Linked DNA regions of Robertmurraya sp. FSL R5-0851. The protein of the gene in region 1 interacts with the protein of each later gene in a pairwise test. Links are inferred from orthologs where the notes say so. Each region holds a gene or a part of one and is shown on either strand. Other genes may lie near its edges. The genes, in order: yhbY and rho.

Evidence for each region.
Region 2: the proteins of yhbY (region 1) and rho interact in binary tests that used the Escherichia coli proteins (3 or more experiments, as listed by UniProt). The link is inferred for Robertmurraya sp. FSL R5-0851 from one-to-one orthologs.

The regions. Positions count from the first base shown.
Region 1 is NZ_JBBOOE010000001.1:3,293,149-3,296,312, reverse strand. Bases 273-3,103 are described here. They hold yhbY (ribosome assembly RNA-binding protein YhbY), read left to right. Parts: upstream 273-1,458; coding sequence 1,459-1,749; downstream 1,750-3,103. Other genes in these bases: rsfS (ribosome silencing factor), read left to right, coding at 2,892-3,103; yqeK (bis(5'-nucleosyl)-tetraphosphatase (symmetrical) YqeK), read left to right, coding at 2,321-2,887; MKX65_RS17015 (nicotinate-nucleotide adenylyltransferase), read left to right, coding at 1,765-2,352; aroE (shikimate dehydrogenase), read left to right, coding at 626-1,456; yqeH (ribosome biogenesis GTPase YqeH), read left to right, coding at 273-551. In the rest of the region: more of yqeH, read left to right, coding at 1-272; more of rsfS, read left to right, coding at 3,104-3,164.
Region 2 is NZ_JBBOOE010000001.1:4,585,185-4,588,456, reverse strand. Bases 14-2,952 are described here. They hold rho (transcription termination factor Rho), read left to right. Parts: upstream 14-818; coding sequence 819-2,087; downstream 2,088-2,952. Other genes in these bases: MKX65_RS23360 (thymidine kinase), read left to right, coding at 2,759-2,952; rpmE (50S ribosomal protein L31), read left to right, coding at 2,216-2,425; MKX65_RS23375 (UDP-N-acetylglucosamine 1-carboxyvinyltransferase), read left to right, coding at 14-503. In the rest of the region: more of MKX65_RS23375, read left to right, coding at 1-13; more of MKX65_RS23360, read left to right, coding at 2,953-3,272. UniProt on the Escherichia coli protein: Facilitates transcription termination by a mechanism that involves Rho binding to the nascent RNA, activation of Rho's RNA-dependent ATPase activity, and release of the mRNA from the DNA template.

The DNA.
Region 1 (3,164 bases):
CGGGAGAAGGGGATGTGATAACGACTTCCCATTTTCCAGGTACGACTCTGGATATTATTGAGATTCCACTTTCCGACGGTAAGCATCTTATAGATACGCCAGGAATCATCAATCACCATCAAATGGCTCATTTTGTGAGTAAGCAGGATTTGAAAATTATCACTCCAAAAAAGGAAATAAAGCCAAAAGTCTTCCAATTGAACGAAGGACAAACTTTATTTTTCGGAGGACTTGCCCGATTTGATTTTATTAGTGGAGGAAGACAATCATTTGTTTGTCATTTTTCTAATGAAATTAATATTCATCGTACAAAACTTGATCATGCTGATGAGTTATACGAAAAGCATGTGGGTGACATGCTCTCACCTCCAAGAACAGATGAATTGGAAGAATTTCCACCACTCATTCGTCAGGAATTTATGATTAAAGAAGAGAAGACAGACATCGTGTTTTCCGGTCTGGGTTGGATCACGGTAAACGAACCTGGAGTGAAAATTGCAGCGTATGTTCCTAAGGGTGTTCATGCAATGATTAGAAAATCGCTTATATAATTTAGCTTTTTAGAGTAAATCAGCTTGATCAACCTCATGAAGTACTCAAGGCTACAACAAGGGAGAGGATTTTTTTGAAAAAGCTGTATGCGGTAATTGGGGATCCGATCGCTCATTCTATGTCGCCTGCCATGCACAATGATTTATTTGGCTTTTATGATATAGATGCTCATTATCATGCGCTTCATGTAAGAAAAGGAGACTTACAGAAAGCGATCATAGGATTAAAAGCGATACAAATTAGTGGGTTTAATGTGACTGTTCCACATAAGGTCGATATCCTTCCGATGCTTGATCGCTTAGATCCTTTAGCCGAAGCGATCGGTGCAGTAAACACAGTCGTAAATGAGGATGGTGAGCTCGTTGGATACAACACTGATGGCGAAGGATCAGTGAAAGGAATTATGAATATTATTCCAGATCTTTTCAACCATCGAATTCTCATTGTTGGGGCTGGAGGGGCTGCAAGAGCCATTTATTTTACTTTAGCTTCCATGGGGATTAAAAACATTGATGTTACCAATCGTACAAGTGAAAAAGCAGCTGAATTAATTGCTCAATGTCCATATACGGTCAACTCCAGTGTATTACTGCGTGAAGATGCTGAGAATGATTTGGACGAGTATGATATTATTATACAAACAACATCGATTGGTATGGCACCAAATGTAGAATGCCAACCGCTCTCTTTACATAACTTAAAAGAAAATAGTTTTGTAAGTGATATTATATACAACCCTCTTGAAACTTTATTTTTACGTTCTGCAAAGGATAAAGGGGCTCGCACGCAAAATGGAATCGATATGTTCGTTCTTCAAGGGGCATTAGCATTTAAAAAATGGACCGGAATTTTCCCGGACCAAAAGAGAATGGAAAAATTGGTTTTAAACCGATTAGGAGGATAAGAATGTTAACTGGTAAGCAGAAAAGATTTTTACGTTCAAAAGCTCATCATCTAAACCCTATTTTTCAAGTAGGAAAAGGTGGAGTGAACGATAACATGATTAAACAAATCAATGAGGCATTAGAGGTTAGGGAACTTCTGAAGGTAAGTGTGTTACAAAATTGTGATGAGGACAAGGACGAAGTAGCAGTTAAGTTATCGTCAGGCTGTAAGGCGGAACTTGTTCAAGTAATTGGATCTACCATTGTTTTATATAAAGAGTCTGAGGAAAATAAACAATTACAGCTTCCTTAATCCGAGGAGGTCCTTATGAGGAAAATTGGAATTTTAGGGGGAACCTTTGACCCACCCCACAATGGACATCTACTTATTGCAAACGAGGTATTAGATTCCTTAGGGCTAGATGAAATATGGTTTTTGCCTAATTCGAAACCACCGCATAAATCAACAAGTGGGACAAGCACGATCGATCGAGTGACCATGCTTGAAAAGGCAATAAGTAATCATGCCGATTTCAAAGTTGAAAAAATAGAGTTGGAGCGGAGTGGTCCGTCTTATACGTATGACACGATGAAGCTTCTGCATCAGAAAAATGAGGGTACAGAGTTTTATTTTATTATCGGGGCAGACATGGTTGAATATTTACCCAAATGGTACAAGATTGATGATTTATTGAACCTTGTTACTTTTGTCGGAGTGCAAAGACCAGAACACGTATTGCAGACAAGTTATCCGGTTATCTATATAGATATTCCGGAATTTGCCGTCTCTTCTAGTTTAATAAGAGAAAGAGTAAAGAATGGGAATACTATTCATTATCTTACCCCTGACTCCGTCATACAATATATAAAGGAGCATCAGTTATATGGATCGAGCGAAAGCGTTAGAGATTGTTAGAGAGCAATTAACCGACCATCGTTATCAGCATACACTAGGGGTAGAACAAACAGCTGTAAAGCTAGCCAAAAAATATGGAGCAAATGAGAAACAAGCGGAGTTGGCAGCAATCTTTCATGATTATGCAAAGTTTCGTCCTAAAGAAGAGATGAAACAAATCATTCTTCAAGAAAAAATGCCTGAGGAACTGCTTTCCTATAATAGTGAACTTTGGCATGCTCCAGTAGGCGCTTATTTAGTGGAGAATGAAGTTGGTATTCATGATCGTGATGTGCTACAGGCAATTCGTTACCACACTTCTGGTAGACCGCATATGTCATTGCTTGAAAAAATTATTTATGTGGCTGATTACATTGAACCGGGGAGGCAATTTCCAGGTGTCGATGAGGTCAGAGAGGTAGCTGATAATGATTTGAATGAAGCGTTATTGCTTTCTATTCAGAATTCAATTATTTTCTTAGTAAAAAAGAAACGAGCGGTTTTTCCGTTGACGCTCCAAACGTATAACTATTTCATTCATTTAAAGGAGGACTGATTGGATGACCAATCGTCAATTATTAGAAACATCAGTAAAGGCTGCTGATGATAAGCGTGCAGAGGATATTGTTGTATTAAATATGCAAGGCATTTCACTCATCTCTGATTACTTTATTATATGCCACGGAAACTCTGATAAGCAGGTTCAAGCGATTGCCAGAGAAATGAAGGAAAAGGCATTGGAAAATGGCAATATGGTTAAGAGAATGGAAGGCTTTGATGAGGCAAGATGGATCCTCCTTGATTTAGGGGATGTGGTTGCCCATATATTCCAT
Region 2 (3,272 bases), 1.3 Mb from region 1 along the record:
TAATTGCGAAGCTTCGTGAAATGGGTGTACCGATCGAAACAAGCGATGACCAAGTCTTTGTAGGAAAAGCCGAATCCTTTAAAGCAGTTGATATTAAAACCTTGGTTTATCCTGGCTTCCCAACCGACTTGCAGCAGCCATTAACCTCGTTGTTAACTAGCGCTGTTGGGACAAGCATGGTGACGGATACGATTTATGGAGCTCGCTTTAAGCATATCGATGAATTAAGAAGAATGAATGCCAACATCAAAGTCGAAGGTCGCTCAGCGATTATTCACGGACCTGTCAAACTTCAGGGAGCCAAAGTGAAGGCTAGTGATTTACGAGCGGGCGCAGCTTTAGTGATCGCCGGGTTGATGGCAGAAGGAGTTACAGAAGTAACAGGCCTTGAGCATATTGACCGTGGATACAGCCATCTTGTTGAAAAATTAAATGGACTTGGTGCAACCATTTGGCGTGAAGCGATGACAAAAGAAGAGCTAGAACAGCTGAAAAACGCATAACCTTTTAACAATAGATAAAGAAAAAATAGAAAGAAGGCAGACCTGCTTTCGTCTGCCTTTTTTAAAATTATCCTCCTTACTAATAACTTCCCTATAAAATAATGTTGATTAATAATTAATAAAAAGGGTAAAATAGAAATTGTTTTTTAAAAAGGCTTACATAGAAAAGCCTTGTCTTTATAGAATATGACTTTCTCTATCTCTTCTTATACTTCTAGAAAGCCTCAAACATTCAATCCTTTCCATCCATTTTATCGAACAAAATCATAAAGCTTGTGGTGGAACAACTTATTTTGTAAAAAGAGTGGTGTACTAATGGAGTTAACAATTTCAAGCCTGGAAAATATGAAGCTAAAAGAGCTTTATGAGCTAGCAAAGACCTTTAAAGTGTCTTATTATAGCAAGCTAACAAAAAAAGAACTTATTTTTGCCATTTTAAAAGCACGTGCGGAATCAGAAGGCTTTTTCTTTATGGAAGGTGTTCTTGAAATCATTCAGTCTGAGGGCTTCGGTTTCCTACGACCTATTAACTATTCCCCAAGTTCAGAGGATATTTATATTTCAGCCTCACAAATTAGACGTTTTGACCTGAGAAATGGTGATAAAGTATCTGGTAAGGTTCGTCCTCCAAAGGAAAACGAGCGTTATTTTGGACTATTGCAGGTTGGTGCCGTTAATGGCGATGACCCGGAATCAGCAAAGGAACGTGTTCACTTCCCTGCGTTAACACCTTTATATCCTGATCGTCAAATGAAGCTTGAGACATCACCAAAGCATGTGAGCACGAGAATTATGGACCTGATTTCTCCTGTTGGTTTTGGTCAGCGTGGATTGATCGTTGCTCCTCCAAAAGCAGGGAAAACGATGCTATTAAAGCAAATTGCTAATAGCATTACGACCAATCATCCAGAAGCAGAGCTGATTGTTCTGTTAATCGATGAGCGTCCGGAAGAGGTAACAGACATCGAGCGTTCAGTTGCTGGAGATGTGGTGAGCTCCACGTTTGACGAAGTGCCTGAAAATCATATTAAAGTGGCCGAGCTTGTGCTAGAGCGTGCGATGCGTCTTGTGGAGCATAAGCGCGATGTTATTATTCTTATGGATAGTATTACTCGTCTGGCTCGTGCGTACAATCTTGTCATTCCTCCAAGTGGACGTACGTTATCAGGGGGGATTGACCCTGCTGCTTTCCACCGTCCGAAGCGATTCTTCGGTGCGGCGCGTAACATTGAGGAAGGTGGAAGCTTAACCATCCTTGCAACAGCGCTTGTGGACACAGGATCTCGTATGGATGATGTGATCTATGAAGAATTTAAAGGAACCGGTAATATGGAGCTTCACCTGGATCGTGGTCTAGCTGAACGCCGTATTTTCCCTGCGATTGACATCCGTCGTTCAGGAACGCGTAAGGAAGAGCTACTTATTCCGAAGGATCATTTGGATAAGTTATGGGCGATCCGTAAATCAATGTCGGATACACCTGACTTTGTGGATAAATTTTTACGTAAGCTGAAGCAAACGAAGTCGAATGAAGAATTTTTTGCTAAGCTAGACGAAGAGATGAAAGCAAAAAGGAATTCATAGGGAATAAATCCCATGTTGCAAAACCATTCCCTGCTTGTTATAATAACATCAGTGTGTTTTTCCATTACACCAAGTGTGTATGAATAACTCTGTTTCGAACGACTCAGGGCAAAAGGAGATGAAAGGTAATGAGAGAAGGAATTCATCCTAACTATAAAAAAGTAACGGTATCTTGTGCATGTGGCAACACATTCGAAACTGGTTCAGTAAAGAAAGAACTTCGTATCGAAACTTGCTCAGAATGTCATCCATTCTACACAGGACGTCAAAAGTTTGCTGAAGCAGGCGGACGTGTTGACCGTTTCAACAAGAAATACGGAATCAAAGCTACAAACTAATAAGAAAAAGAAACAGGCAAGAAGATTTCAGACCTTGCCTGTTTTTTTATGAGGCTCTTTTCTAAACTTCATTGCTTTTGGAGATGGAAAATGCTTGATTGAGCTAAAATTCGTAGCAAAATGGACTCAAATTGTAAGAAAAGAGCTTGTATTCTTAATTTCAAGCGCAAAATAGTTTGTTTCCGCGTTAAAATCGGCTTTAGGATTTTAACGGCTATCTATGTGAAAACAGCCATTATGAAAATGAACGTACATAGTGAGACAGTGATAGGATAATTTATGTGAAAACTGTCTACTTTAAAATAGAGAGCGAAGCGGAAGGAGAGGCCGTTTATGTATGTAATGAAGCACCATGGTTGGGTAGAAGTGATTTGTGGTAGCATGTTCTCTGGGAAGTCAGAAGAACTGATTCGCCGCGTCAGAAGAGCCCAGTTTGCCAAACAAAACATTGCCGTTTTTAAACCGAAAATTGATAATAGATACAGCGATGAAGCTGTTGTCTCTCACAATGGCACATCGTTTATTGCGCGTCCAATTGCCCATTCAACAGAGATTTTTCAGCATATTGATCCTGAAATTGATTTGATTGCCATTGATGAAGTCCAATTTTTCGATGAGGAAGTAGTAAAAGTGATTCAGCACTTAGCGGATAGCGGTCATCGTGTGGTTGCTGCAGGTTTGGATCAAGACTTCCGTGGTGAGCCATTTACTGTCATGCCAGCATTAATGGCTATTGCCGAGCTAGTCACAAAGCTGCAAGCCGTATGTGCGGTTTGTGGATCACCTGCAAGTCGAACGCAAAGACTTATTAACGGAGAGCCAGCCTCCTACGATGATCCAATTATCT